Regions from separate parts of the Paenibacillus sp. FSL L8-0708 genome, predicted to be linked through region 1. Evidence: riboswitches for the same ligand, from Rfam matches in the RefSeq annotation. Region 1 holds a riboswitch; the other holds the start of a gene.

Region 1 (16,162 bases):
AAGAATTGGTCGACAACCTGTCTCGGCAAATGGATATGTTCCAATCCAATATCCGGCTGGAGGAGAAAGTGATTTCTGTTCAAAAACGGGACGAACGTCATTTTGTGGTTACAACCGATGTAGCCGAATACCACAGTAAGGCGATCATCATTACAGCTGGTGTAGGTGCATTTGAACCTCGTCGTTTGGAATTACCCAACGCTGGACGTTTTGAAAAAGCAAACCTCCATTATTTTGTAAATGATCTAAATGCCTTTAAAGATAAAAAAGTTCTGATCAGCGGTGGCGGTGACTCTGCAGTTGACTGGGCGCTCATGCTGGAACCCATCGCTGAACAGGTAACCCTGATTCACCGCCGGGATAAATTCCGTGCGCATGAACATAGCGTTGAGAACCTGATGGCTTCCAAGGTTAACGTAGTTACCCCTACTGAAATTACAGAGCTGCATGGTGATGAGTTCATTACCAAGGTTACATTGTCAAATATCAAGACCAAAGAAACTCAAGAAATTGAAGTGGACAGCGTTATTGTTAACTTCGGATTCATCTCTTCCCTAGGTCCTATTGCCGAATGGGGTATTGATATTGAGGGGAACTCCATTGTTGTTGACTCGCGTATGGAAACAAGCATTCCAGGCATTTTTGCTGCCGGCGATATCACAACTTATCCTGGTAAGCTGAAGCTGATTGCTGTAGGATTTGGCGAAGCTCCAACGGCTGTGAATAATGCTAAGGTGTACATTGATCCAGAAGCGAAGCTATCACCGGGTCACAGCAGTAATATGAAACTCTAAATCTATTAACACAATAAAAAAGGGTATTCTTACAGACCTGTTAATAACAGCCTGTGAGGATACCCTTTTATGTTTGTTTGTGCCTCGCGGTTTTATATATGTAGCCTGCTACAAAGTTATCCTTTGCGCTTTTTAATGAAGAACCGCATGTACTGGAGAGTGTAAGTTTCGTTTGCGAATTTCAACGAGTAGAAGAGCGATGAAATCATGCTCTAGTTGCAGCTCTATTGCTCTATGGTAAGAGTCAAGCAGCATCTCATCCGACAATTCAACCATAAACTTCATCTACCTTTCCTTTATTTGGATCTGAATCTATCATATCAAACTATCATTTTTCGAACAAGCGTTCGCGTTATCCACAAGTACATGTGGAAATCCTGTGTATAAAATGTGTGTAAGCGTTATAAAGGTACTAGCTACACAGTGGACTATGGGGATAATAGTTATACACAGGATTGAACCACTTGTATACAGCTAAAAATATATTTTTATTGTAAATAAATTACAATGTTATTTACCCCAAAAGAACGCAACTAAACGCAATTTTATCTTACTACTCTATTATCGTCAATTCTTAAAATAATTGTTAATTTATTGAGGTCTTGTATTAACCTCCAAAATCCATATTTTCCCCGAATAATCTACAGCATAATCAAAGCCCAGCTCACCTATTCCCGGAAAATGCCGTTCCATAATTCCGATACATACATGGGTTAGTCTCCGCATTTCTGCTTTCTTCGCTGAAGCTTTAATCCGCGGCAACGATCTACGAAGTCCTTCACGACATGATAGCATCGTTCCCCCTTTACAAAGATTGGTTACGAACAGACCTGGCCGAGCCAATCTCCCTACCATGGAGCGAAATTCCCAAACCTCACCATTCTTAACTACTTTGACCCGATAATCAATAGGCCGTCCACCGATTCTTGCAAGGGAAATCCCTTGTTGAATCAAATATCTGCGTCTTGCCTTCACAGTATTAAGCGCACGTCTCATGGTTCCAAAATCCTTGTAAATTCGAGTTCTGTCCATATAGGTGAATCCATAACCGCGACTATCCCGAAAAACTTTGATTACACCGTAACCTCCGCCACCCACAATAGGTTTAATGACAACATTTCCATATCTACGAAGCATTGCCAGGAGCGTTTCTGCCCTGTACCCCCTCGTCATTGGGATATAGGGTGCAACCCGAGCGTCGGTCAGCAACGCTTCTGTCTTCAGCCACTTACTGGCCAATTGTCTTCCTGCCATCGTCCTTTCCCTCCCTTCACAATCCAGCCTACCCTATACATTACTCAGAGAAGGTCTCGCCCTCTTGTATGATTGTCCGTGTAAGATGCCGCTCTTAGCAAAAAGGGCTTAGTGTTTAGCACAGCATCAGTCGACAGCGACAGGGTACAACCGCGGATTTTGTAGATTCAGTTCTCAATAAATTCGACATCAATATCTTAATGGATGAGTTCACTATAACTAGAATAATCTTCAAAATCGTTGTATTATTAATAGCGGTTACATTTTCAATTTCTACTATTATAGTGAGTACTAACAGAATCACTAAAAAGCACAGCGCGGGGAGGGCTCAGAATGGCACAGTTTTTTGAGGTTTTATATTGGGTAGCTATGCTTGGGATGTCCATTGTATTGGCTGGAACGACTATACTGATCTGCGCCATTGGCTTTAAATTTATTAAAGACAAACGCAGAGCACTGGGTACGGGCTGTATCGCCTTCTCCCTTGGAGCTGCAGCGCTCATCGTATTTATGATTAATTACAAGTTTATTATTCCAGCCTAATGTACGCAGGGGACTGCCTATAAACAGCTTACTTCTATGCACAGACGGTCCGACCCTCGCAAAAAAAACACAGAGCAGCGATTCTCCAGTTATGTGGAGAATCGCTGCTCTGTGTTTTTAAACAATAGCTATCTGCTTCAACAGTGTCGTTAACCATGAGCATTTCGGACCCAGATGACGTTATTTGCAGATTTTCAACCTTTGAGGCGTGGTTTCGGACTCCAGTGACACTATCGCTTAGAAAGAGTTTCATATTTACTGATTTTCATAGCAATAGCGGCAATGCGGTCCGTCGGCACCACAAATATGGGAAAATGTGGCATTTATGGTCATCTGTGTCCGATACATGGCTTGCGATACATGGTTAGCGATATATCGTTCGTGATACATGGTTAGCGATTTATCGTTTGCTTCCTATGTAAAAGAATAAAGAGCTACCCCAGCGGTCATTAAATGGCTTCTGAGAAACTCCCCTATTACTCATAAATCCAGCGACAGGCGTATCATATCTATGACTTGAATCCCATTTTCAAAGATTTCTTCACTGTAATGCCTAATAAAAAAATCTCTATCAATGCCGGTGATTCTGAATCCACATTTCTGATAAAGTGCCAATTGTCCAACACTCGAATTACCTGTGCCAATTTCAATGGTTTTTGCTCCAAGCAGCTTGGCATTCTGAATCGCATGGTTCAGCAGCTGTTTTCCTATACCTTGCCCGTGTTTATTTTCGTCGACGGCGATATTAACAATCTCTACAGTCTCCGGTCTTGTCTGCAGCACAACGTAGACTCCGATGATGCTGTTATCCACCTCAGCCACACAACATAACCCTCTTTGTAAATATCCGTTAACTAAGCTCTCCGAAGGATCTGCTAATAGAAGTAATTCTAATGGAGGCTGTTCACCAGCTTTTAATTTTCTGATTTCCATTTCCATTTCCGAACTCCTTGTGATGATTTTTGTCATTGAGAATAAAAAAAACTCCAAGCCTGTGTTGTTAGAATCCAACACGGGGCTTGGAGCCGTGATTGCTGTGATTAGCAAGGCTCTTCGTTCGGTTTTCCTGCATCCGTAGCTGTACGGAAGCTTGAGCCACAGCCACAGGTTGCAGTAGCGTTCGGGTTATTAATGGTGAAACCACCCGTCATGCCGGATTCTTCAAAGTCGATTTCGAGACCGTCCAGGTAACGAAGGTTCTCCTTCTCCACAACCACTTTCATGTCTTGAATGTCCATATATACGTCCTGATCGGTTTCATTATCATCAAAGCCCATAGCGTACGAGAATCCACTGCAACCGCCGGGCGTTACTCCAATACGGAGGAACATGTTCGGTACTTCTTGTTCAGCAAGCATCGCCTTTAATTGTTCTGCTGCCTTTTCACTAATATTAATCATGATCTCATCCTCCTACAAATTCGTCTCCCTTCATAAGCGGAAACTTATGTTTAAGGGACCTTCCGGCCAAAAGTTATTTCATAAAAATATAAGATAGTATAAGTGTTGCACCTATTCTTTATGTCTTATATTTCTCGCTTAAACGCTTATCAACTTTATAAGGATGCCAATGACGTTTATGCTTGATAAATTCAGTATAACCGACTATTCCGTTACCCTCAAGTCACAACTGTCTTAGGCATAACCCTTCACAGCAAAAAACACCATCAATATCAAGCTGTTGATACCCTTAGGAGAGTAGGTTTATAATAGGGAAGGCACTCTAAGTAAAAATTCGGAAATTTGTCACGGAGGCAAGCTCGCCTCTTTCTTTTTTAGAATGAACAGCTACCACTTGGGTACGTCTGGAATTTATCTTCGAGCAATCTGCTCGTAAACTTTCAGGAGGAAATCATAATATGTCTACTCTTTTTACCCCCCACACGGATGCCCGAATGGCGAACATTATTGATAAGGTTCGCAGCGGCGAAAGATTGAATTTGGAAGATGGCGTTTATTTATATCAAAGCAACGATTTACTTACCATTGGCCAGCTAGCGAATGAAGTCAATATCGCCAAGAATCACAACCGGGTATATTTTATCGAAAACATGAGTCTATATTTCACCAATGTTTGCGAATCGCACTGTGCATTCTGCAATTTCCGCAAAGATGATGGAGAAGAGGGAGCCTATACCCTATCCGGTCAGGAAATGGTGCAATATGTCGAACAGCATATCCACCCAGGCGTACGCGAATTCCACATTGTTGGTGGCCATAACGACAAGGTTCCCTTCCAATATTATGTGGATTCTTTAAAAGCTTTGAACGAACGTTTCCCTGAGGTTACCTTAAAAGCCTACACTGCGGCTGAAATTGATTTTTTCACCCGTATTAGCGGTTTGAGTATTCGTGAGGTACTGGAACAATTGCGTGCTGCTGGACTTAAAACACTCACCGGTGGTGGCGCAGAGATATTATCCGACCAATATCGTAAAAAAATGCGTGTAGACAAAGCTAATGTGGAAGAATATCTGGAAGTCCATCGGACAGCACATCAGCTTGGGATGAAGACCCATACCACTATGCTGTACGGCTCCATTGAATCTCATGAAGACCGTATCCGCCATATGATGCAAATCCGTGATTTGCAGGACGAAACCAATGGCTTTATGGTATTCATTCCATTGTCCATGCAGCCTAAGAATAAAAACGCTGGCATCATGCGCCGCAACTCTGCTTATGAGGATCTGAAGACCATTGCGATCAGCAGATTGATGTTGGACAATTTCGATCACATCAAAGCGTACTTCATTAACATTGGCCCTCAGCTTACTCAAGTCGCGCTGAACTTCGGTGCATCAGATGTGCATGGCACAATTCTAAAAGAACGTATCAGCCACGCGGCTGGCGCCTTAACACCGGAAGGTCTGACTCGCGACGAATTGATCTGGCTAGTGAAAGGTGCTGGACGAATTCCTGTCGAACGTGACACTTTCTATAATGAAGTTAAGGTATACGAATAAGAAGACTACCTGAGATTTGTTATCCCATATTGGAAAGGAAGTTCGGTCAGCATGAGAACAATACTCGTTCTTGGCGGTGGCTACGGCGGCCTAGCCTTAATTCAAGAATTACTCAATAATCATCTTCCTCATGATGTTGAAATTATCTTAATTGACCGAATGCCTTATCAAGGAATCAAAACGGAATATTATGCGCTCGCCGCAGGTACCGTAACTGATTATCACCTGCGCATTCATTTTCCGGTTCACCCCCGGCTTACTGTCCGGTACGGTGAAGTGAGTTCCATTGATTTGGAGAGCAAAATAGTCAGTATGGAGTCCGGTGAGATTGTATCTTATGATCTCCTAGCCATTGCTCTTGGATGTACCGACAATTACCACAACATCCCTGGTGCTGATCAATATACCTGCAGCATCCAGACCTTTGCTGGTACTCGGGAAACCTACCGCCGTTTAAATGATGTGAAGCCTTACGGAACGATAAACATCGTAGGTGGAGGATTGAGCGGTGTTGAATTAGCCGCAGAGCTTCGGGAAAGCCGTCCAGACCTTAACATCGCTATTCTGGATCGCGGTGAACGTGTTTTGTCTGCCTTTCCGGCAAAGCTGTCACAGTACGTAGAGGAATGGTTTCATCACCATCAGGTGCAAACGCTGGGACGAATCTCTGTATCTCATGTAGAGAAGGATTCGATTTTTAACGGTACCGAGGAAATCCTTTCAGATGTGACAGTATGGACCGCAGGGATTCAACCTGTAAAAGTAGTTCAAGATTTGAATGTGTCGAAGGACCGCGGTGGACGGATTATGCTGGATGAGTATTATCGTATACCGGATTATCCGGAGGTATATGTGATTGGCGACTGTGCCAGTCTGCCATTCGCACCAAGCGCACAAGCCGCTGGAGCACAGGGTGAGCAGGTAGCTCAGGTTATCCAAGCGACCTGGCGCAGTGAGACTCCCAAGCTTCATCCTATTCGCCTGAAGGGTACTTTAGGGTCACTAGGAAAAAAAGCAGGATTCGGACTTATGGGACAACGCTCCGTCAAAGGACGGGTTCCCCGCATCCTCAAGAGCGGAGTGCTCTGGATGTCGAAACGCACTTTAGGATAAGCCTATGATGGTTCATAATTATTAAAGGAAGCTACTCTCAGATAAACACGAGAGTAGCTTCCTTACGTTATTGGTGCGTATACCCTTCGGACTCAGATGACCTTATTCGCAAATTTTCAGCCTTTGAAGGAGAGTTTCGGACTCCAGTGAAGTTATTGCTTATAATGAGGTTCATTTATGCTGTTTTTCAGGTGAATAGTGACTATGGGGTCCGATAGCAATCCAAATGTAGGAAAACACTCAATATAAGGTCGCCTGAGTCCGGTGGCACCTTCACGGTAGCCCCTGCACTCTCCAATATGTTGCCTAATCGATCAAATTGGTGGATTTTGTTCAAGTAAGGTTCCAAAAAGAGGGAGCACTCCATAATTTAGATTATGGAGTGCTCCCTCTTTTTTTCTCGAGAAATTTAGTCAAGATCTATATTAAACCAAGCCTCAAGCTCTTTGATCTTGGCCTCAATTTTCTCTTCTAGCTCTGCAACAGTGTCTGCTGCAATAATGTCACCTTCAACCATGGCGAAAGGCATTAAATAACACTCTCCACAATTGTTCAGACATCCGTATTCAATGACATCATAATCTGGATTTTCCTCCAGCTTATGCATTAGCTTGTCTGTTCCGTGACCCATGTTACTGGAACAAAATTCAATAATTGGTCTCATGATGATCTCCCTATTCCGCCTAACCATTTTATTTTTTAACTTTTTGTACTATAATGAACTTACGAAAGGAGTGATTGAGAAATGAGTGAGAATGCACAAAGCACCGAAATGTATGATGAAGTACTAGAAGTGCTGGATAAGCTTCGTCCGTTCCTGCAGCGCGATGGCGGTGACGTAGAACTGGTCGATGTGGAAGACGGCATCGTTAAGTTGAAACTTATGGGTGCCTGCGGCAGCTGCCCAAGCTCCACGATCACCTTGAAAGCCGGGATTGAACGCGCCCTCCTTGAAGAAGTAGAAGGCGTTGAAGAAGTAGTTCAAGTATTCTAAATCCCGTTCAATAACCCTCCCGATTCTCCTGTATAGGAGATCGGGATTTTCTTATTATAGAGGATTTAACATTCTCTCACAACCTTAGAACATAAAACCCGCAAGCCAACTTGGCTGCGGGTTCTTGTTATGACTATAGACGAATTTAGCTTCATTCCTTAAAACGCTGGAATGATCGCACCTTCGTACTTTTCTTCAATGAAAGCTTTAGCTTCTGGAGAATTCAGGGCAGCAACCAGCTTTTTGATGGCTTCGGAATCTTTATTGTCTTGACGGGTTACCAAAATGTTAGCATAAGGGGAATCTACACCCTCGATGAACAATGCATCTTTAGTTGGCACAAGACCAGCGTCTAGTGCAAAGTTCGTGTTGATCAAAGCAAGGTCTACCTCATCCAGTTGACGTGGGAGCATAGCAGCTTCCAACTCAATGATGTCGAGATTTTTCTTGTTTTCAGTGATATCTGCTTTTGTTGCAGCAATGTTTGTATCATCTTTCAAGGTAATCAGACCATTTTTTGCAAGTAGGATTAGTGCACGGCCACCGTTAGTAGCATCGTTCGGAATGGCAACTTTTGCACCATCAGCCAACTCATCGATTGATTTGATTTTTTTGGAATAAGCTCCAAAAGGTTCAACGTGAACGGATGCAACAGAGACCAGGTCGGTTTTATTATTTTTGTTTTGGTCATCCAGATACGGTTGGTGTTGGAAAAAGTTAGCGTCTAACTCCTTCTCATCAAGCTGCACGTTAGGTTGAATATAGTCAGTGAATTCTTTGATTTCAAGTGTAATTCCATCTTTTTCAAGCAATGGAGCAATAGCCTTCAAAATTTCAGCATGAGGAACAGGTGAGGCACCAATAACCAATTTCACTGGATCTTTAGTAGGTTCACTTGTTGCTTCTGCGTTTGGTGCTGTTGTAGCAGCCGAGCTCCCAGCATTATTAGATGCATTGTTGTTACCGCAAGCCGCAAGCACCGCAACCAGTGTCAGGCTAAAAAATGTAAGTAGTACTTTTTTCATTGTAAATCCCCCTCTAATCTATATTTTGTATTGAATAAGGATATATATGGATGTACCTTATTTCCGTGTGTAATGTTTTACGAGTCGGTCACCGGCCATTTGTAGCAATTGCACCAGTACGACAATAAATACTATAGAAACAATCATAATCTCCGTCTCATAGCGGTGGTAGCCGTAACGAATCGCCAAGTCACCTAATCCGCCGCCCCCAACCATTCCAGCCATTGCTGTATAGGAGACCAGTGTAACCAGTGTGATCGTAACTCCAGCGAGCAGACCTGGACGAGCTTCTGGCAAAAGAACACGCATAACGATTTGGTTCGTCGATGCTCCCATACCTTGTGCGGCTTCGATGACTCCGCGGTCTACCTCTCTTAACGACGTCTCTACCAAGCGGGCAAAAAACGGAGCTGCACCAATCACCAGAGGTGGAATCGTACCGAGTACACCAATGGAGGTTCCAACAACGGCTTTGCTGAAAGGAATTAGAGCCACCATCAAAATGATAAAGGGTACGGAACGTAGAATATTTACAAGTAATGATAAGACCGAGTAAGTTACTCTGATTACTATACTATTCGATTTCCCCCATAAATACAATAGAATTCCGAGTGGTAAACCAAGAATAATTGTGAACAATCCGGAAAAAAATATCATTTTTATAGTAGCAACCGTAGCATCCATCATTTCTTGCCAATTTAGATCTGCAAAATTCATTACGAAATCACCTCCACATCAAGGCCTTGAGCAATTAGCCTGGAGATCGTTACAGCAATCGCCTCAGCTGGCCCTTCGAACCGCACAATCATCTGTCCATAAGGCACATCTTTAATCGTTGAAATGGTACCATGTAAGATTGCAAAGCTTACACCCGTATCACGCACGACATCGGATAGTGCCGAGCCGTAAGTTTTTTCTCCGAAAAAAGTAATTTTGACAGCTTGAGAGTTATCCCCGGCAGCAGCATCAAGCGCCACTCGAAGAGGTCCTTCATTCTGTGTCTCACTGCGGATGAAATCGCGTGTAACCTCATGCTGCGGCTTGAGAAATACCTCTGTAACTTTGCCTTGCTCAACAATCCCACCACCATGAATGACCGCGACACGGTCGCAGATGCTCTGGATTACATGCATTTCATGTGTGATCAGCACAATGGTCAAATGGAATCTTTTATTAATATCGAGCAGCAGCTTAAGAATGGAGTCCGTTGTCTGGGGATCGAGCGCAGAAGTGGCCTCGTCACACAGCAGCACATCAGGGTCACTGGCTAGTGCCCGGGCGATGCCGACCCGCTGCTTTTGTCCTCCAGATAACTGAGAAGGAAACTTATCTTTATGTTCTTCAAGCCCAACTAGAGCGAGCAGGTCTTTGACTTTTGTATCAATAGCTGTTCTAGATGTACCTGCAAGGCGCAGTGGAAAGGCAATATTATCGTATACGGTCGCCGAAGACAGCAAATTGAAATGTTGAAAAATCATCCCAATCTTGCGCCGCTGTTCCTGCAGCTGACCTTGGTTAAGACTGGTTAGCTCAACACCGTCTACCCAGACCTCTCCTTCTGTCGGACGTTCCAACAGATTAATGCAACGGATCAATGTACTTTTCCCGGCTCCAGAGTGGCCGATGACTCCGAATATTTCACCTTTCTCGATGGACAGATTCAATCCAGAAAGTGCTGTTGCCGCATTACTCCCTTTTCCATAAATCTTTGTTATCCCTTTTAGATTAATCAACTCTCGTCGCCCCCCCTTTATACTTCACTTATTCTATACAAAAAAACCTCTAACGATCGATGCAGATCGCAAGAGGCTCTGTGGGTTTATTAAGACAATGCCTTCTCATCTGCCAACGACCGCAACCTGCGCCATTGTAGGAATTAGCACCATGACATTTGTACAACGCTTCCCGCGCTGGATACAAATCGGTTGCCGGGCTTCATCGGGCCTATCCCTCCGCCGCTCTCGATAAGATAAAGTTATGAAATTATATTTTTTCTGAAATCGTACATACTTTAATGCAAGCATAAGTATAGTGAGTTTATCTATTTTTGTCAAAAGGAAATATATTGAACGATTACGATTTTATGCTCTTTGCCTTGCTTATTTCCTTACGCAGCTGTTCATTGCTGTAGCTGAATGCCGCGATTAATGTCTTACAGTTCATTTCGAGCGATTGTTTTAAATCCTCAAGATGGCTATCCAAATCCTCGAGCTGAATTTTGTCATGCAGACCTTGGTGCCGCTGCCACAAATCATCCTGCATTTCGGAATTCATATAATGAATTTCAGCATTTCTGCGCTTGCGTAAATTCTCCAATGGATCGCGGTAGGAGTTCTTAATCTCTTCCAGTTGATCCGCTAATGCAGGATGCACATTCAATAATTGAAGCTGACGCAGCACTGTAAAATAAGAAAAGTGCGTTTTTAATTTGGATGTTTTGAGATCATAAAAATGATTCAGTACCGTCCCAAGCTTGTCCAGAAGAGAGAAAACCCGGATAAAGCCATCTTTATAAAAATAAACATAACGTGCATAATCGCCCTGTTCCACCGGTGTCATATCATCCATATAACCCGCAATCACTAATTTCCGGTAAAAAGCGGCTGCGAACCAACTTTGCTCCAGTTCATCCAGAGAGGAAATCAGCCCACGTGTCCAAATCTCCAGCTTGCGGTATTCATGGTCATTATCCTCATGGGCACTCATTTCCTTGCGCAGCAATGCTGCAAAAGTGGCCATATTCTCCATCGCATCAGCCAACACACCGCTGTTCTTTCGAGGCGGCTCTCCAAGTAATACCCGCAGCATATCCCAGTCCTCCTAAAGTTTTGTTCAGCGTCTGCTTCCATGGACTGCTTCGTACAAAACTCGCGACGTAAGCATCGGCCAATCAGCTCCACGATATACCGATTTCCACTTTATTATTCCGCGGGTGAAGCGCCTCTATCCACGGAGGGAATGTTCTACCAAGGCGGTGGAATCATTGGGTTCGTTACATTTTTTCCAGACACGACACTACTCGCGCGATTTAGCTGCCAGACTCTTACACTCATATAACATAAGACACCAAACAAACTGGCAATCAGCAAAATATGAGCCAAAGCGGCAAATATGTACAGCCTTTCATTATCTAGAGTGTAAACCACAGCCGCCCCACTAAATACCTGCATCAAGCATAACAGTACTGCAGCTATACCTAGCGCTCTAAGCTCTGGATAATCCTTATGTTTCCAAAATGCCAAATGCCCGAGCAGCGCAGTAAGCATGAATAAGATTAAAGCCGCAATCCGATGCGTAAAAACAACACCTACTCCTCCGGAAAGCTCCGGAACCCATTCTCCATTACAAAGCGGCCAACCCGAACACCCGCCTTGTGAATCCGTATGACTTACAAAGGCTCCAATATACACGACAATATAAGAATAGATGGCAGTAAAACAGGTTAAATTGCGAAAAGCCTTACTTACGGGCTTCTTTTGAGCCTCCAGCTTATGATCATATTCGCGTGCTTCATGCCATCTCTTGGTTCCAAGAGCCAACATCATAGCGCTCGAAAAGGCGATCAAAGAAAAACCCATATGCAGCGCCATTACAGCGGCGGATTGGGATTTAATTACTGCAAGCGCTCCCATACCACCTTGAACGATGACGAATAATAAAGTCATAAATGCATATCCCAGCAAATCGCGCCGAGTACGGGCATAACGCCAAAAAGCAAACATCGAGGCAAGTGAGAATAACCCTGCCAAACCGCTAAACAAGCGATGGGTGTATTCAATCATCGAGCCTATAGTATAAGCCGGAATTAATTTCCCATGACAGAGCGGCCATTCATTTCCGCATTCCAAGCCCGATCCAGTCTTCGTCACTACCGCTCCTCCGAGTACAGCAAGGAACATGATAAGGCAAGTAAGATAACTAAGCCATTTCAACTGATTTGTCGTCAAAAATATCACCCGCAGTTTTTAGTAATGAAGAAGCAGCCAGACTTATATTTCAAAAAACCACCGCTTTTGCACAAACAGGCGAAAGCGGTGGTTCCTTAGGAATTACTTTTGAAGGCTTTGATGCACTTGGACCGCTTTATCAAGGAAATTCTCAATCTCTTCACGGGATTTGCGCAATTTATTAACGAATCTAACCAATTCCCGTCCATCCGAATATGCGACGAAGCTTGGAATACCCATAATATTTTGTTCTTGACTAACATCGCCCACGGCATCAACATCTACCTCAACCAGTGTAAGGCGGTCTGCATAAGCCTGCTCTACCTCTGGGATAAAAGGATCGATAAATTTGCAATCCGAGCACCAGTCAGCCTTGAAGATGGCCACTGTTAATCGAGGTGATTGAATGGCTACCTGAAATTCAGCAGGAGAACTAATTTTGTCCATGATTTACTCAGTCCCTTCTTCAATATCTGTCTATTTTCTACTCTTTAAGTGAAGCAAAATGCAGTGTAGAAGTCAAACCTATTCTCTCATACGAACACGTGCAGGCTGTAACTTCATCAGCGGATTCAATAATTTTTGCAGCGCCCGCGGATAACTGGAGATTTCCTGTTTAGTCAGCACACCCAGCACAATAAGCAGTACTAGATAAATAACAACAACGGCTGCTCCTACAACTAGACAAGTGATCAGAAACGCCAAACGTGCCGGCATCAGATCCGTTAACAAAATTCCAGCTTCATTCAAGCCATAACCAATCCCGCCGGACACAAGTACCGCAATCGCGAAACCGCCCCAACGTTTGCCCATAATTTCAAATGGCACAATCGATTTCAGCATCCGTAAGTTAAGCAAAGTAATGACCACGAAACAAAGTGCTGTTGCACCGATAATTCCGTAGATGCCAAATACCTTACTAAGTAATAAGCTTGCCACTAATTTTACAATAATACCCGCTAACACATAATACATGGAAATTCGCGATTTGCCCATACCTAACAAAATAGAGTTCGTTGTCATCATCGTAATCTGAAAGATCGTTCCTAAAGTAAGCATGGCTACGATACCACTGCCATCTAAACTACTGAACAAGAGACCATTAACTGAATATGCAGCAACTACGAGTGATAGAACAATCGGTGCTCCTGTTAAAATAGAGATTCGAAGTGCTAACGTCACTTGCCCTTTTAGATGTTTTTCATCCCGACGGGCATATGCAGCTGAAATAATTGGTATAAGTGATGTGCTCAGTGCTATAGAAAGAACCGGTGGAATCCCGGCGACACTCTGTGCCCGACTCCCGAAAATACCCAAAGCACGTGTGGCATCAGCTACACCAACTTGTCCACTCAGTAACGGTACAATTAAAGATGTATCAATAAAGTTCACTACTGGAACCGTAACTGAAGATAGAACGATAGGAATGGATAATTTAAATATATCCTTATAAATTCCAAATAGAGGAAGCTTCGCTTCATTCGTTTCGTATAACGCAGTTTGCCCCTCGCTACGCCGTAATTTCATAGCGTAATAGAGCATTACACCAAACGCACCAACACTACCAAATACACTACCGAATGATGCACCAGCAGCCATCCACGTGTTGTCGTACCCTTTTTGTAACAATACAAATGCCAGAAGAACAGCGGTAGATACCCTCGCGATCTGCTCCACAATTTGAGAGATGCCACCAGCCATCATATTATTCCGCCCTTGAAAGTAACCACGCATCATTGCAATAGAAGGGAAGAGTAGGAGTGCCGGAGCTATGGCCCGGATCGCCAAAGTACTTTCAGGAACTTTTGCATATTCTGCATAATAAGGAGCACCTATGTATAACAATGCGCTCATAATTACGCCAACTACAACACCAAAGATTAATGCCGCCCGATACACCTGCTGAGCTTCATTTGGTCTATTCAGTGCATAACGCTCAGATACCATTTTACTTAATGTACTTGGAATCCCTGCTGTAGCCAGCGGTAATAACATTAAATAAACTGTGTTTGCCTGTGTAAATGAAGCATTACCAACATCATTAAATAAATGCTCCAGCGGCACACGCTGGACAAGCCCGAGTACCCTTGCCACCAAAGCTGCAGCAGCAAGGATAAGCGTGCCTTTAACAAAAGACTCTTTCTTGGACAAACTCTTTCCCCTTCTTCACTGTTAAATTAAAACCGGGCGACCCATATAAAAAAGAGGACGACCATAATTACCTGCAACACGATTTTGACCAAGGTGCTGCTAAATAAGCCGAGTATGGAGCCAACACTTACCTTAGCAGCTTTAGACGGGGAAGATCCCACTATCAATTCTCCAATAAAAGCCCCTAGAAATGGTCCAATGATAAGACCAAAAGCTGGAATAACAAAAGGTCCCAAGATCAGCCCGATCGTGCTCCCGATAATCGATGAACGTGATCCGCCAAATTTTTTGACACCCCACGCTCCTACAACATAATCAGCAACAAAAAGAACTACAACGATCAGTGTTTGAATAATCCAGAACCAAACCCCAAAGGGCTCAAAAGAAAAAAACCAGCCGTATACAAAAAAGGCAAGATAGATCGCTAACGCACCCGGCAGTATGGGATACACAGCCCCTGCCAATCCTACAGCAAACAAAACAATGATAAGAATCCAACCCAGGATCGTCAATTCCTTAACCTCCTACTAGCATAATGCTCCATGGATTCACTTCGCAGTACTGCTTTTATTATTTGCTGCCTACAGAGGCTGCAGCTTCGGTAAAGATATACTTTTGGATGACCTCGGCAATCCCGTCTTGATTATTGGTCGCCACCACAACATCAGCCTCTTGTTTAACCGTCTTTTGCGCGTTGCCCATGGCAACCCCAAGCCCAGCCTGCTGGATCGCCGCCAGATCGTTAAGGCTGTCGCCCACAGCTACAACTTGCGACATTTCTATTCCCAGCAGCTTGCAGACTTCCTTTATTCCTGCTGCCTTATTCACGCCTAGAGGATTAATCTCCAGATTGTGCGGAGAAGAGTTCGTAATCTCCAGTCCACCCATATCTTGAAGACGAAGCAACAGCTTATGACGAAGCTCATCATCTTCAGTGTGATAACCGAATTTAAGCCATTCTCTACCCGTTACATCCCCATCCCAGTTATCCTGTTTAAGAACTTCGTCCAGAGAATAAGCCCAGAACCAGATGTCATCTGCTTTTGCAAGATCATACATTTCTTGTACCAGCTTGGGATCCATTAGTGATCTCCGGTATATTTCATGTGGCGCTCTCCACACCTCACTGCCGTTCACAGTGATCATCGGTGTCTCTAAACCTAGCTGCTCTGCATAGGGTAAGGCACTTACAAATGCCCGGCCTGTCGACAGACAGACATGAACGCCTGCGTTGACCGCCTTTTGAATCCATTCCACCGTTGTGGGTGTAATTATCTGTTCATCATTCAGTAGGGTTCCATCCATATCCAATGCAAGCAGGCGGTATTTGGCAATCATTTGCCATCCCTCCATTCTTGTATGCTCTCATTTGAGAA
Region 2 (16,162 bases), 4.4 Mb from region 1:
ACACAACCGGCCTTAATCGCACCATTATCCGATATTTGGAATGCTATCGGACTCGAGTGCAGCTATTGGCTTGAAAAACGCCTATATATGGGCCTCTTTCCAAGGATAGCATCACTGGAGTCCGAAACCTTGCTTTAAAGGCTAAAAACATGTAAATAACGTCAACTGTGTCCGTAAGCTCCATGGGATGATGGATTTATGATTGAAGCAGGGAAAATAAAAAGCGGGGTTGTCCAAAAAGCAGTGAAGCGGCTGCGAGGGCCAGCCCCGTTTTTATTATCTACAAAATCAGTTCTGTTTCATCACGTCCAAACTCTTAGAAGGAGAGGGTTTGGCTGACCGGGTGAGTGAGAATAAATCTAACTCAGGCCGATGTTTGCCGGCAATCGTATCCGTTAACAACTCCGCAGCGATCATACTGTACACCGTCCCATTGCCTCCGTAGCCCTCGATGAAGTAACAGTGAGGGAACTTTGGATGTGGGCCGATATATGGAAGCCCATCACGAGTAGAACCGAACACAGCACCCCAGGAGTACTCCAGCTCAATGCCTTTAATTTCTGGAAATAAGGCTTCAAGCTCTTCGAGCAATTTTTGACCTTGAGAAATCACTCGGACCTCACGACGTTCGGGGTCTGTCAGCTGCTCATCCTTACCTCCTGCAATAATCCTGCCTTCAGGGGTTGTCCGAAAATATAAATAAGGGCGGGCTGTCTCCCACAGCAGGCTACGCTCATGCCACTTTGGAAAATCCTTTAGAGGTTTGGTCATCACTGCATACGTGTTGATCAGCTCAGCGCCCCGGTCTTTTTTGAATTCCTGTGTTTCATAACCCATTGCAAAAATAACGTCCTTGGCAATAATCCGGCCACTTTCTGTATGGCAAATCACACCATCCTCAGTAAACTCATAATGTTTCGCTTCGCTCTGTTCAAAGACGCGGACGCCATTCGACGCTGCCTTGGCGATTAGGCTGTGCACCGTTCGATAAGGATTCGCTTCGGCATCCCCACGGGAATAAAGTCCTGCTGGTTTTGAAAAAGAGTACAGAGCTGCAATCTTATCCTCTTCCCAAAATTCAGAATCGAAGCCATTAGCCACGAGATTCTCATATTCTTCCCGCAATGCAGGTACATCCGCAGGAGTGCTGGCATACAAAAGACTGCTGCGAGGAATGATCTGCGGATCGATATCGAGCTTGTCCGGCAGGTCCAGAATGTTCCTTACCCCAGCCTGGCATAACTGATAAAAGAGCAAACCGTTCTTTTGCCCAAAGGTGTTCATGCATGAGGTTAACGATTTATCGTTGGAAATCTGCAGGAGTCCAGTGTTAGCATGCGAGCTGCCGCTGCCGACCCGTCTTTTTTCGATCAGAACAGCATCCGCTCCAATTAAGGACAAGCGATAGGCGGCCATTGCCCCACCCATTCCGGCGCCTACAACCAGGCAATCACAATGAATAGTACCTTCTAGAGAGGGGTAAGTTGGAGGGTTCTGTAAAGTGCTTGACCAAGGTGTATTTCCACTATTTAAATTCATGAATTGTTCGCTCCTTCATTCGTGCCGTGATTTAGTATTGGCGGCATTTTATCGTCTCATTCGCGGTATGTTCTTATTTCTGTCATAACTCTCTAGTGCCTTCCGGCAAATAAATCGCGGGCATAGGCGGCATACTAAAGCCTGTATGAATCAACTACAAGGAGGGACTACAACAAATGCAATCAACGCAAATGCAAGCGCTAAGTGGTAAGGAATTGGAATATATCGCTGACTCCATCTCTAATGAGGACTTGCTTCTTAAGCAATGTGCAGCAACAGCTGCGACAACACAGAATCAACAAGTTCGTCAAATTTGTATGCAGCATATGCAAAATCACACCAAACACATGACTGAGCTCACTCAGTTAATCCAACAACATCAACAATACGCGCCAACAAGCCCACAATAATTGCAATATTAATTCTAAGGAGGTTATTTAATGAACGCGCAAAATACTGGGGCATTTATGCCGGATGAGGATTTACTAAACACCATTTTGTGTGATTTGAAGCGGACCGTACGCGAATATGCTACAGCTGCTACAGAATCAGCATGTCCAGCCGTTCGTAGGGTTTTTAACACTATGACCATGGACACTTTGCAACTCCAAGGTGATTTATACACGCATATGTCTCAACTGAATATGTATCCTGCACCTGCAAAAGCATTGCGCCAAGATGTGGACAAGCAGCTTCAAACCGCACAGCAAATGCAACAGCAAACCGGGCAATTTGTTCAACAAAAAACCGGGCAATTTGGCGCATACGCTCAGAATGCTCATATCCCGGCTAACGGACAACATCAGCCTTCCCATTTAATGTAACCATGATGGTTGGCGAATGAAGCAAATCACTTCATGTGTGTGGAGATAACGCCCGTTTTTACTGGTTAAATCCGGTAGAACGGGCGTTTTTTCTATTTTTTTGTGTATGTTCTATGTAAACTCTGCCTTTCATGGAAGCTCCTATGGGGTTATTTTGTTTGCAGAGATGCACATTTCATGTCATATTAGTATTAAACTCTTTTCGCGGGGCGACGCATTAATAGCGTACCGTCATTGGCGAACTATCCGGAGGGAAGGCATGAAGGAAATGAACGAGCTTAAGAGGAAAGTGCTGGAACTGCTTAAGGAAGACGCGAGAAGATCTACTGCACTCTTAGCAACGCTGCTTGGCGCGGAAGAAGAAGATGTGAAGACTGCGATTGAGCAGTTGGAGAAAGATCATGTCATTGTAAAATATGCCGCCGTTGTAAACTGGGATAAAGTGGACGATGAGAAGGTAACCGCACTGATTGAGGTGCAGATTACGCCTGAACGAGGGCGTGGTTTTGAAGGGATTGCCGAGCGAATCTACCTGTATCCACAGGTCAAATCAGTTTATCTGATGTCTGGTGCTTATGATCTTCTGGTGGAAGTGGAAGGCCGGAATTTACGTGAAGTGGCCAATTTTGTATCTGAGAAGCTGTCTCCAATTGATTCAGTACTTTCAACCAAAACGAATTTTACCCTTAAAAAATACAAACAGGACGGGATCATCTTCGAAGAGCATGAGGAAGACAACCGTCTGATGATCTCTCCATAAAGGAAGTAATCATATGATCACGAATAAATCGCAGCTAACTGGAGAAGACAGCAAATCAATGGATTCTTATTTGGCCCCGTTGGTACAGCAAATTCAGCCTTCGGGTATCCGCAAGTTTTTTGATCTGGCTGCAGGCAGTAAGGATATCATCTCTTTGGGAGTCGGAGAGCCTGACTTCAAGACCCCCTGGCATGTCAGAGAAGCTTGCGTCTATTCGCTGGAAAGAGGGTTTACAGGGTATACATCCAATGCAGGGATGCCTGAACTGCGGGAAGGGATCGCGAATTACTTGCACAGCCGTTTTGCTGTGGAATATGATCCTGCCAATCAAATTATAGCAACCGTTGGCGGAAGCGAAGCCATCGATTTGGCACTACGTGCGCTGATTTCACCGGGGGATGAAATTCTGATTCCTGAGCCTTGTTATATCTCTTATTCACCGATCACCGCGATTGGTGGAGGAATACCTGTAGGTATTGAAACGGTTGGTGAGAATAACTTTAAACTTACTGCGGAAAGCTTGGAAGCCAAAATCACTCCGCGCTCCAAGGTTCTGATTTTGTGTTACCCAAGTAACCCTACGGGAAGTGTAATGACCCGAGAAGATTGGGAGCCGATTGCTAAGGTAGTAGAGAAACATGATCTTATAGTGATTTCAGATGAGATTTATGCAGAATTGTCTTATGGCATTAATCACGTCAGCTTTGCCTCTTTACCAGGCATGATAGACCGTACGATTCTGGTTAGCGGCTTCTCCAAAGCTTTTGCAATGACCGGATGGCGGATGGGGTATGCTTGTGGTCACCCGGATCTTATCGCTGCAATGCTTAAGATTCATCAGTATACTGTGATGTGTGCTCCTTCTATGGGACAGGTGGCTGCACTTGAAGCGCTGACCAATGGGATGGAAGAGAAGGACCGGATGGTGGATTCCTATAACCAACGGCGGAGGTTGATCGTCAAGGGCCTACGCGATGCAGGGCTGGAGTGCCATGAGCCGCAGGGCGCCTTCTACGCTTTTCCAAGCGTGCGCAAGACAGGGCTGACTTCTGATCAATTTGCTCAGCGGCTTTTGCTTGAATACAAGGTTGCAGCTGTGCCTGGAAGTGTCTTTGGATTAGGTGGAGAAGGCTACTTGCGCTGTTCTTACGCCACATCAGTATCCCAACTGAACGAAGCAGTAGAACGCATTGGTGCTTTTGTCACAAAGCTTACACGTGAGAGAACGGATTAGTGAAAATTGAACTATAGCCGATCATACAATCCTATGGTATTATTTTACTTTGAGAGTAATTAGCCCCTATAATAGAACTTAAAAGGATTCATTTACTCTGGAACTAAGGCGTTGCTTTGAAGTTGCTTTATTTAACTTTTATGCTCTTTTGCAGCACGCGCTCAATAATACTTTTGGGAGGGATGATTGTGCTTAGCGCCGATTATTACTTACCTTCCTATGGTGGGAAATGTTTCTCTGGAAATGGGAAAATACCCCCCAAGGGTGATGCTTCTGCTCGCATACTCTCTCTGGAAGATGAAATTAGAATACTCCGCAGCAAGATGGAGCAGCTTTTCCTGCAGGAAAAATCATTCACTTCGGATAATGTGATTGAAATTAGCAGTTTATTGGACCTCAAAATAAATGAGTATATGAAGGGGCGTCCAGCTGGAAAATAGTGCTGCTGAATGCTCTTGAGAGGACCCTAGGGTCCTCTTTTTGTGTGCGCCCAGCATGGGCGCTATCTATAGGGTTGAAGTCCCGAATGGCGAAGGCAGTAGTAGCCATTAGCTTAAGGCAAGGGTGTCCACCGCGAGGTGGAATCTGAAGGAAGCCAGCGGCAAATCTCCGGTCTGAGGAATACGAACTTCATACAAGGCTAACGTAGGCTGGATGAGGTTGCACAACAAACCAAAGTCCATACTGCCAAAGGCGTACGAGAGTAAATGAAGCAGATAGATGGAGAGGAAGATAGCGTTCTTACCTGGGGAGATCTGTGTGATAGGCGAGTATACTTCGTAACCCTACTTGTGAGAGTAGGCTGAGTGCACAGAAGTCAGCAGACGCCATAGTACGCAAGCTGTTGCAACAGCTGCGGAAGGGCTGAACATGGAATAGGATTTATACATCCAGGCGTTCAAGATGAGCGATGAATGCAGAAAAAAAAAATCCGAAAGGACCTGACTGAAGAAGGAAACGGTGAATCCCGTGGGGGTCTTCAGCAGGGCGGAGTTCATCTTTGGCACAAATGGAAGGTATAAATCACGTAAAGAGAGGTTAAAAAAAAATGTTGGAGCAACTGCTATCACGGGAAAATCTTCTGCAAGCCTTAAAGCGTGTTGAAGCGAATAAAGGAAGTCATGGCGTAGATGGGATGTCCGTAAAATCCTTACGAGAACACATCGTACAAAACTGGCAGACCTTGCGGCATGCCATAGAAGAAGGAACCTATGAACCGAGCCCCGTGCGCCGAGTCGAAATCCCGAAACCCGGTGGCGGAGGTGTTAGGTTACTAGGAATACCTACCGTGACAGATCGAATGATTCAACAAGCAATCGCGCAGGTGTTAACTCCATTGTTTGATCCAGAGTTTTCCGACCATAGCTATGGATTCCGTCCGAAAAGACGAGGGCATGATGCGGTGAGGAAAGCTCGAACCTTTATGAAAGAAGGATATCGATTCGTAGTCGACCTAGACTTGGAGAAATTCTTTGATCGCGTCAACCATGACCGACTGATGATGAAGATTTCGGAGAAAGTGGAGGACAAGAAAGTTCTCCTGCTTATCCGCAAATATCTTCAGTCAGGTGTGATGGAGAACGGGTTAGTAACCCCGACAACGGAAGGTGCCCCGCAAGGCGGTCCACTGAGTCCGTTATTATCTAACATTGTCCTAGATGAGCTCGACAAAGAACTCGAGAAACGTGGGCACCGCTTCGTTCGTTATGCGGATGATTGCAATATTTACGTGAAAACGCTAAGAGCAGGAGAGAGAGTCAAGACAACGGTCACCCGATTCATCGAGACGAGGCTAAAGCTGAAGGTGAACCAAGTAAAGAGCGCGGTAGACCGTCCCTGGAAACGAAAGTTTCTAGGATTTAGTTTTAGTGTGGACAAAGAACCAAAGGTGAGAATTGCGAAGCAGTCCTTACAGAGAGTCAAGGTTCGAATACAGGAGATATCCTCTCGAAAGAGATCGATGAAGATGGAAGAGCGAATCAAGGAACTAAACCACTACCTCATGGGATGGTGCGGTTATTTCTCGCTGGCGGATACCCCAAGTACCTTTCGAGATATGGATAAATGGATACGAAGAAGGCTACGAATGTGCCTCTGGAAGCAGTGGAAGACCCCTAGAACCAAAGTCAAAAGACTTATATCCTTAGGGGTACCTAAGGATAAAGCCTATGAGTGGGGAAATACCCGAAAAGGGTATTGGCGAATTGCAGGGAGTCCAATTCTACAACATGCATTGAATAACCAATATTGGGAAGCCAATGGATTAAAGAGTGTATTGGACAGATACAACTCCTTACGGAATATTTCATGAACCGCCGTATATCGAACGGTACGTACGGTGGTGTGAGAGGTCGGGGGCTAGCCGCCCCCTCCTACTCGATTGTGCACTCTTACTAATGATGGTGTTTTTGTTTATACTCTTAATTTGCTATCTTTATTGCCTTCCTTATAGCAGAAAGCTTAAACTATCAGTATATGTTTTTTAAGAATGGATAGGAGGCTTAAACCATGGCGATTTATACACGTACGGGTGATGCAGGTCAGACCTCAGTGATTGGCGGCCGGGTCGGCAAGGATGATGTCCGCGTCGAGGCCTACGGAACGATCGATGAGCTGAATTGTTTTGTAGGGCAAGCACGAAGCCTGATGGAAAGTGATAATTTCGACGATGTCCGCGAGCAATTGCTCGAAATACAGCATGAGCTGTTTGATTGCGGCACGGATTTAGCATTTGTTAGACTTGCTGATGGTGGTCAATATATGGTGACAAGTGAGATGGCTCAGCGGCTGGAAGGCTGGATAGATACTCTACAAGAGGAGAATCCGCCACTTGAGAAATTTATCCTGCCAGGAGGTAGTCAGCTGGCTTCGGTTCTACATGTATGCCGCACGGTTTGCCGTCGTGCAGAACGCCGGGCGGTTACCTTAGGGCGAACTGCGGACATTAACCCAGAAGCGGTGATTTATCTCAATCGATTGTCGGATTATTTTTTTGCTTTGGCTAGAACGGCTAATACACGGTCAGGGATTACTGATGTAGAATACATCCGCAGTAAAAAGGTGTTCCGAGACTAATATGACAAGCTATTATTCACCCATTACTTATATCATACCGCCTGAAGAGGATGACTTCCTGCTGAAGACCATCCTGCACAAACGGATGGATGTCTCACGCAAGCTGCTCTCTCGCCTGAAGCAGACGGAGCAAGGCATTACATTAAACGGTGAACGTGTATACATTAGTGTGCATGTAAAGGCAGGAGATACCGTGCAGATTCGCATGGAAACGGAGACTTCGGATGATATTTTGCCGCAGCCGATTCCATTTGAGATTTTATTTGAAGATGAACATCTGCTAGTGGTTAACAAGGCAGCGGGAATTATAGTTCATCCCACACATGGACATTACACCGACACGCTTGCCAATGGTGTGGTTTATTATTGGGCACAGAAGAATGAACGCTTCCGTTTCCGGCCTGTTCACCGTCTGGATCAGGAGACCTCCGGTGTGTTAGTGATCGCCAAAAATCCTTACAGCCATCAGCATATTTCCGAGCAGATGATCGCCGGTACTGTGGATAAGCGTTACGCTGCATTTGTTCACGGGGTTCCTGCGGAGTTATCCGGCGATATCGACGGCCCTATCGATCGTGATCCTGAGGAGCCACATCGGCGTATCGTGACACCGGATGGATATCCTTCCCTAACCCGATATGAGGTTAAGCAGGTGTATTCAGCTGGCTCTAGAGTTGAACTAAAGCTGGAGAGTGGGCGTACGCATCAGATTCGGGTCCATATGACCTCAATCGGCTGTCCGCTGATTGGGGACAGCATGTACCGTCATGAGCTGTACAATCTACCAGAATTGACTTCAACTCAAAGCGAGCAATTGGAGACCGTTGCAGCACTCGATGCTTCCATACCGCGTCAGGCACTGCACGCAGTGCGTCTGACGTTCAAGCACCCTGTGCTTTTGCAAGAAATGATTTTCGAAGCCCCGTTGCCACCTGACATGGCAGCCTTGGAGAAAATATTGGAGCAAGGTCCGACAGCGGATTTGTGATAAAATTATAATTCAGGCGATGGAGTGGCGAAGGGGAGGATTGGAACTGTAGGAGCGATAGCGACCGCCTTTGTCTGCGGATTTCAACCGTGTTTAACGGTAAAATTGAAGAAATCTGTAGACAACAGCGGCCGGAAGTTCAAACATTCCCCGTAGTTACGATATTATTAGCCGATTATTAAAGGAGCACAGCATGAGCAAATTAAAAGTATTTCAATATCCCAAATGCAGCACCTGCCGCAGCGCAGTAAAATGGTTGCAGGGACAAGGTCATGAGCTGGAGCTTCAGCACATCGCAGAGCAGCCACCTACGGTGGACGAGCTGCGTGAGCTGCTCGCGAACAGCGGCCTTGAGCTGAAAAAGTTTTTTAATACAAGCGGTGAAGTATATAAATCATTAGGTCTGAAGGACAAGCTTCCCCAGCTTACGGAACAGGAGAAGTTAGAGCTGCTCTCAAGCCACGGGATGCTGGTCAAACGCCCGATTGTCACCGATGGAGTTAAAGTTACGGTGGGATTCAAAGAAGACCAATATGCCGATACTTGGGCTAATGTTTAATATCAATACAACGATCAAGGGAGAGGTTTATAAGTGAGAACAGATACAACGGGCCGGGTAATGCTTGTAGATGGAATGGCTCTGCTGTTCCGGGCCTTTTATGCGACCTCTTATGGAGGATATATTCGCAAGACAAAAGAAGGTTTACCGACGAATGCGGTATATGGATTTTTGCAGTATTTTTTTGATGCAGTAAGTACGTTTGAGCCTTCTCATGTCGTATGCTGCTGGGATATGGGTAAAGGAACGTTCCGTACCGAGAAATATGATGGATACAAATCCAACCGGATCGAAGCTCCGCTGGAATTAATTCCGCAATTTGATCTAGTAAAAGAAGTAGTGGCTGAGCTAGGTGTGCCAAACATCGGTCTTGCCGGCTATGAAGCAGATGATTGCATTGGTACGCTAGCATCCTGTTACAGCGATAATTCTGAGGTTTACATTCTGACGGGTGACCATGATATGCTGCAGCTTATTGATGAGAATGTTAAGGTCGTCATTATGAAAAAAGGACGCTCCAACTATAAAGTTTATGACCTTGCAGAATTGCTTGAGGATAAAGGTCTAACCCCTAGACAGGTTATTGACCTGAAGGGCTTTATGGGCGATACAAGTGATAATTACCCTGGTGTAAAAGGGATTGGTGAGAAAACCGCGCTGAAGCTGTTAACGGAATACGGTACAGTTGAAGGTGTAATTGAGAATCTTCACTTGCTCCCTAAAGGTGTACGGTCCAAAATTGAAGCCGACCTTGATATGCTGCATCTATCAAGAGAGCTGGCTGAAATCCGTTGTGATGTGCCTGTGGTCTGTGAGCTGGCGGAAGCTTTATGGCAATTACAACGGGAAACAGCCGCGCGTAAATTTCAAGAACTGGAATTTGGCAGCCTGATGCATTTGATCGCTGAGGTGCAGGACGAACGGGGAATTGTACAGATTGAGTTAGGTGATCTGGGTTAAGGAGAGTCTCCCTTCATGCAAAAAAGCATGAAGGGAGTTTTATTATTGTGATAGCGCTTCATCCAACGTATAATAAGGGCTGTTGATTGTTTTATTTTATATTAATTTTTATTTTCAAACTGGATGGCGGATTATTGCTTAATGGAGAAGGGAGATAGTTGCTATGAAGTTATTGGGAGCGATTGAAGCAGGCGGAACGAAGTTTGTATGCGGAATTGGTTATGAGGACGGTACCATTCTGGACCGAGTTAGCTTTCCGACAACAACACCGGAAGAAACGATGGGACTCGTAATCGACTATTTTAATGGGAAGAATGTAGAAGCTTTTGGTATTGGATCGTTTGGACCGATTGATCCCGTGCTGGACAGCCCTACTTATGGTTACATAACAACGACACCAAAACCTCACTGGGGACAATATAATTTGGTAGGTACAATGGCTGAGCAATTTAACGTGCCGATCGGTTTTGATACGGATGTGAATGGTGCAGCGCTTGCGGAAAGTAAATGGGGAGCGGCTAAAGGTCTGGACAGCTGCCTTTATATTACGGTTGGGACAGGCATTGGAGCGGGAGCAGTAGTTGGAGGTCAGATGGTGCATGGATTGTCTCATCCAGAGATGGGACATATTCTAGTTCGCAGACATCCAGAGGACACGTTTGAGGGCTACTGCCCTTATCATGGCGATTGCCTTGAAGGGTTAGCCGCAGGTCCGGGGATTGGCAAACGCTGGGGACAACCAGCAGGCGAGTTGCCTGTTGACCATCCAGCTTGGGATATGGAAGCTCATTATCTTGCACATGCACTTATGAATTACGTGTTGATTCTGTCTCCCGAAAAAATCGTAATGGGCGGTGGTGTCATGAAGCAAAGCCACTTGTTCCCGCTAATTCGTACCAAGCTGCAGGAGCTGCTGAAGGGTTATGTTCAGCATCCAGCGCTCAATACCGACATCGATAATTATGTTGTGCCACCGCAGCTTGGAGATAATGCAGGACTTGCAGGTGCGATTGGACTGGCAACTTTAGCTTTGGCAAGGAACTAGTATAAAAAGATATTGACTGTTAGGAAATATATGGTATTGTAGGATCTAACAGTATAGCATTTAATGAGGGAGCACCTCTTTCACGTTTATCGTGAGAGTGGTGCTTTTTTGCGTTTTCCGAGTCTGACAGTGTGGGATTCACATCAGCGAATAAGTAGCTCAGACCGGTAGGTATAGTGCTTGCTGAAGACTAGAAAGGCAGGGATGAATATGCAAATTGTATTTATGAATCGCTTATCCAGAATATCTGGGGTGGATCAAGAGGTGTTCGCTCAGCTATGGATTGGAGAGGAAGAAGGAGTGTGGAGCCTGGGCTGGCGTGATTTTTCAGGCGGTGAGGAAACACAGGAGCATTTGTGGTACGCGGGTGGTTCATGGAATGAAATGCTTTGTGTTTACAGGCATGAGCTGGCGGTGAAGATGGGGGATGGCTATCGGCCGTTGATTGATGGCGTATTTCATGAAGAAGACGGCCTTACCGGGCGTAATCAGGAGCAGCTAAGGCTGCAATATTACAGTGAATATAATGGGAACGAAGCTATTTATGAGGAGTTATGTGCTTGGCGCCGCAGCCGAGCTTCTAGTGAACGGAAAGCCCCTTACATTCTTGCCAGCAATCGTTTGTTACGTTTGATAAGCACTTTCTTGCCGCATACACCAGAGGAGCTGCTGCAGATCCCTGGTGTAGGGGAAGGAAAGGCAGCCCAATATGGCACGGATTGGTTGGCTATAACCTCTACGGCTGCAAGGGAACATTCCTTTCCTTTGAATTGGGTACACCAAGAAATTGAGGAGGATTCTTTTGTATCCTGGCTCTATAAACAGAAAGAGGTCAAATATAAGAAACAGCTAGAAAGACTGCGATTACGGCGAATTCTGCTGCAAGGGATCGAGAATGGGTTAGGGTTAGAACAGCTTAAGGTGAACAGTGGAGTGAACCGTCGCGAACTGATTGAGACGGTAGAGGAGCTGGAAAGAGAAGGTTATTGCGTGGAGAAATTGATCGAGGTAGAACTGAAAAATGTGCCGCAGAATGAGCAGGAGGCGATATGGAATGCCTATGCAGAGGTAGGAGATCTTTTTCTAAAGCCAGTGCTGCATAAGGTGTATGGGGAGGATTTTTCAGCAGCAGAAGGGCTGGATAGCTATTATGAACGTCTGCGGCTGATCCGCATTCGTTTCCGGCGGGAGCAAGCTCCTAAAGTGGGCATGGCGACCAGTTTCTAGTAGCTTTTTTATCATATCAAAAAGACGAAGGCTTCCTTACACCATAGGGTTAAAGGGCCTTCGTCTTGCCTATTCGTCCGTTTATTTTCATAGCCATTCTTTCTTGCGGAATACATACAGCATCCCACAGCCTAACGTCAACATTAGACCTATAACGGCAAAATAACCGTATTTCGTATGCAATTCCGGCATATGATCAAAGTTCATCCCATAGATTCCGGTAATTACGGTCAAAGGCATGAATATCGTTGTAATCGCGGTAAATACTCTCATAATTTCATTGGCGCGGTTGGCGATACTGGATTGGTAGGCCTCACGTAAGTTGCCCATGAGATCGCGGTACGTCTCAAAGGTTTCGGATATTTTAACTGCATTTTCATAAATGTCGCTAAAGTATTTCTGCAGCTGATCATCAATCAGACGGAGGTCTTTTTTATTCAGGGTATTGATAACCTCTTTCTGAGGTCCCAGCATCTTCTTTAACCATAAGATCTCACTTCGCAGACCGATAATCTCACTCAGATGAGATTTCTTGGTATGCATTAGGATATCCTCTTCAAGCTTCTCAATCCGGGCTTCAATTCGGTCACCTACGGAGAAATAATTATCTACGACAAGGTCGATAAGCAGGTAAAGGAATTGGTCGGGTTCGCTAACCTCTTGTTCCCATAACATGGGCTTCAGTACGCGTAGCTCGTGAATCTTTTGTTTCGTTACAGTAATAATATAATGTCTGCCCAAGAATATATTGAGCGCCCGCAGGAAGATTTCCTCATCATCAAAGCGGATGCTGTTTACAACAATAAAGTAATGACTTTCGTATATTTCGATCTTTGGACGTTGATCCTCTTCACTAAGGCAATCCTCAACAGCGAGATCATGCAGGTTGAACAGGGGCTGAAGCAGCTCCAAATCCTCCACATCTGCATCAATCCAATAGAACCCTTCTGTTGGGGGTGTCAATGTTTCATCAATTTCATCAATAGGTGTAAAAACCCCTGCATTCACCAGCCGGATTTTCATCTGATTCCACTCCTTCTATCCCCGGGTCTTCACCAGGGACTGCTAATTAAGCACAGAGAAAAAAATCAGCTTGGCCGGCGTTACAATCAATACAAGAGGCCGAATGACGATTCGAGGGCATGAAGAAGAACTGCTCCCGCCGCCGGCAAGCTGATGATTATCCTGTGTGGTTGCTCATTCTGTACACTTAATTGCGAGCTCGGGTCGCCTTCCATTCTTCTTCTCACCTCTTCTTTTCGTTCAGGTATGAAATACTTGTCTAGTATAACAACGGAGTATGCCTCTTTCAAGCAAATTTATTGTTACTTTGAGGCTACTTCAGCATTGTATGGACTTGACGAAAAGGAGGTTCATGATTTAAAGTAAATTTTAAAGAAATTTAATTGAATACAGCTAAATCTTATCAAGAGCAGGTGGAGGGACTAGCCCTATGAAACCCGGCAACCGGCGTGTGAACGCACGGTGCTAATTCTTGCGGAACTTTGCTGACGACTAACCTCGTCCAAAAGTTTCTGGCAGATGAGAGAGGCGCATATGACTGTAGATATGACCTTTCTCGTTTTCCGAGAAAGGTCTTTTTATTGTTCAGAAAGCCGCGATGTGACAACATAACCTAAATACAGTTAAGGAGTGGAAAGACAATGCCAATTAAAATTCCCGACAGTTTACCAGCAAAAGAAATACTATCCGGTGAAAATATTTTTGTGATGGATGATAGTTTGGCTTTCCATCAGGATATCCGCCCACTAAGGATTGCTATTCTGAATCTCATGCCGACTAAAGAAACGACGGAGACTCAATTGCTGCGTTTAATAGGAAATTCACCGCTACAAGTTGACGTTACCTTGCTGCATCCACGCTCACATACTTCTAAGAATACTTCTGCTGAGCATTTGAGAAGCTTTTACAAAACTTTTGACGAGATCAGCCACCGCCGTTTGGATGGTCTTATTGTTACAGGAGCACCCGTAGAGCAAATGGAGTTTGAGGAAGTATCCTATTGGGAAGAGCTAAAAGAGATTTTTGAATGGAGCAAGGATAATGTGACCTCGACCATGCATATCTGTTGGGCGGCACAGGCAGGGTTGTATCATCATTTTGGTGTTCGTAAAGTGGCTTTGCCTGAAAAATGTTTTGGAGTATTCTCCCATACGATTAATCAAAATAACATTAAATTGCTGCGCGGCTTTGACGAGGTATTCCATGTACCGCATTCCCGTCATACCGATGTCTCCCGCGAAGATATTGAGAGCAATCCAGATCTGCAGATTCTGGCGGAATCCGAAGAAGCTGGTATGTATCTAGTAGCTACGACCGACGGCAAACAAATATTTGTGACCGGACATTCCGAATACGATCCATTATCCTTGAAATGGGAATATGATCGTGATTTGGAGAGGGGCATGGAGATGGCCTTGCCGAAACACTATTTCCCTAAAGATGATCCAGAACGAACACCTCCTGCAGTGTGGCGTGCACATGCCAACTTATTATTCTCTAATTGGCTCAATTACTATGTATATCAAGAGACACCTTACGATATCGACCCGATTGTTTATTAAGATCAGCGCTACATTACAATTTAGGAGGCATTTATCATGGACGACAAACTTAGGATTGAAAGCAGACTGGCACAAATAGGTTCACAAGAAGATCCGGCTACCGGAGCCATTAATTTTCCTATCTATAATGCTACGGCATTCCGTCACCCGAAGCTTGGGCAGAGCACAGGTTTCGATTATAGCCGTACCAAAAGTCCAACCCGTTCCGTACTAGAGAATGCGGCTGCGGAATTGGAGTCTGGTGATGCAGGTTTTGCCTGTAGTTCTGGGATGGCAGCTATTCAAACCATATTTACTCTGTTTGGGCAAGGCGATCACTTGATCGTTTCGCTGGATCTTTACGGCGGGACCTATCGTTTGTTGGAACGAATTATGTCCAAGTTTGGAATCACTGCTTCCTATGTAGACACGAATGATTTGGATGCGCTTGAGGCTTCACGTCTTCCAAATACGAAGGCGATATTTATTGAAACGCCAACGAATCCTTTGATGATGGTTACGGATATTGCGGCCGTAGCTACTTGGGCCCGTCATCATGGGCTGCTCACAATTGTAGACAATACACTGCTGACTCCATTTTTCCAGCGTCCTCTGGAATTAGGTGCAGACATTGTAGTCCATAGTGCTACCAAATATTTGGGCGGACACAATGATGTTCTTGCTGGTCTTATTGTATCTAAAGGGGCTGAATTATCCGCTGAAATAGCGATTCTACATAACTCTATTGGCGCTGTGCTTGGGCCAACAGACAGTTATCAGCTGATGAGAGGCATGAAGACACTGGCCCTGCGTATGGAACGGCACGAGAGTAATGCGCTAGCAATTGCCCGCTATCTACAAGAGCATCCGGCGATTGCGGAAGTGTTCCACCCAGGCCTGCCGGATCATCCGGGATATGAAATCCAGAATCGCCAGTCCTCGGGCAATACCGGAATTTTTTCTTTCAAATTAAAAGATGCCAGATACGTAGAACCTCTGCTTCGTCATATCCGGCTTATTGCCTTCGCGGAGAGCCTCGGCGGGGTTGAATCGCTAATGACCTATCCTGCAGTACAGACGCATGCCGATATTCCTGTGGAAATTCGGAATGCGGTGGGTGTAGATGATCGATTGCTGCGCTTCTCGGTTGGCATTGAACATGCGGAGGATCTAATTGCTGATCTTGGTCATGCTTTGGAGGCTGCGCGGGCGGAAATCGAAACGAAGTAAAAGTAACGGCAACCCAGATCGGCACCGAATTGCTGGAAAATATCGAGGATCTATCTCAACGTTGATTTAGAGCTGGTGTTGGACGCAGGATGAAATAGAGCTGTCTCATAAGCCGGGAATTGGCTGCTGGGATAGCTCTTCTTTTTGGACTTTTTGC

The links. A riboswitch is a leader RNA that binds a small molecule or an ion and turns the genes downstream of it on or off. The one in region 1 is predicted to bind S-adenosylmethionine.
Region 2: it holds a riboswitch for S-adenosylmethionine, as region 1 does, so the genes downstream of both, metA (homoserine O-acetyltransferase MetA) here and NYE58_RS30355 (methionine ABC transporter ATP-binding protein) in region 1, are expected to answer to the same signal.

Annotation. Positions count from the first base shown of each region.
Region 1 covers NZ_JBBPBC010000001.1:6,455,650-6,471,811, forward strand. The annotation lists gene NYE58_RS30295 (NAD(P)/FAD-dependent oxidoreductase) at 1-794, shown strand, start outside; gene NYE58_RS30300 (sporulation histidine kinase inhibitor Sda) at 927-1,070, opposite strand; gene NYE58_RS30305 (YheC/YheD family protein) at 1,386-2,048, opposite strand; gene NYE58_RS30310 (hypothetical protein) at 2,382-2,591, shown strand; gene NYE58_RS30315 (GNAT family N-acetyltransferase) at 3,072-3,524, opposite strand; gene NYE58_RS30320 (HesB/IscA family protein) at 3,632-3,991, opposite strand; gene mqnE (aminofutalosine synthase MqnE) at 4,450-5,556, shown strand; gene NYE58_RS30330 (NAD(P)/FAD-dependent oxidoreductase) at 5,608-6,669, shown strand; gene NYE58_RS30335 (YuzB family protein) at 7,079-7,333, opposite strand; gene NYE58_RS30340 (NifU family protein) at 7,415-7,663, shown strand; gene NYE58_RS30345 (MetQ/NlpA family ABC transporter substrate-binding protein) at 7,822-8,688, opposite strand; gene NYE58_RS30350 (methionine ABC transporter permease) at 8,746-9,375, opposite strand; gene NYE58_RS30355 (methionine ABC transporter ATP-binding protein) at 9,405-10,421, opposite strand; SAM riboswitch class I at 10,524-10,659, opposite strand; gene NYE58_RS30360 (Cthe_2314 family HEPN domain-containing protein) at 10,762-11,496, opposite strand; gene NYE58_RS30365 (COX15/CtaA family protein) at 11,652-12,620, opposite strand; gene NYE58_RS30370 (thioredoxin family protein) at 12,738-13,082, opposite strand; gene NYE58_RS30375 (putative polysaccharide biosynthesis protein) at 13,161-14,786, opposite strand; gene NYE58_RS30380 (DUF456 domain-containing protein) at 14,813-15,298, opposite strand; gene NYE58_RS30385 (Cof-type HAD-IIB family hydrolase) at 15,357-16,124, opposite strand.
Region 2 covers NZ_JBBPBC010000001.1:2,055,662-2,071,823, forward strand. The annotation lists gene NYE58_RS09330 (NAD(P)/FAD-dependent oxidoreductase) at 289-1,539, opposite strand; gene NYE58_RS09335 (spore coat protein) at 1,716-1,949, shown strand; gene NYE58_RS09340 (spore coat protein) at 1,980-2,363, shown strand; gene NYE58_RS09345 (Lrp/AsnC family transcriptional regulator) at 2,623-3,123, shown strand; gene NYE58_RS09350 (aminotransferase class I/II-fold pyridoxal phosphate-dependent enzyme) at 3,137-4,357, shown strand; gene NYE58_RS09355 (aspartyl-phosphate phosphatase Spo0E family protein) at 4,609-4,797, shown strand; gene ltrA (group II intron reverse transcriptase/maturase) at 5,406-6,668, shown strand; gene NYE58_RS09365 (cob(I)yrinic acid a,c-diamide adenosyltransferase) at 6,866-7,432, shown strand; gene NYE58_RS09370 (RluA family pseudouridine synthase) at 7,434-8,420, shown strand; gene NYE58_RS09375 (arsenate reductase family protein) at 8,614-8,979, shown strand; gene NYE58_RS09380 (5'-3' exonuclease) at 9,040-9,939, shown strand; gene NYE58_RS09385 (ROK family protein) at 10,103-10,984, shown strand; gene NYE58_RS09390 (HRDC domain-containing protein) at 11,195-12,211, shown strand; gene corA (magnesium/cobalt transporter CorA) at 12,299-13,234, opposite strand; SAM riboswitch class I at 13,632-13,760, shown strand; gene metA (homoserine O-acetyltransferase MetA) at 13,876-14,796, shown strand; gene NYE58_RS09405 (PLP-dependent transferase) at 14,833-16,005, shown strand.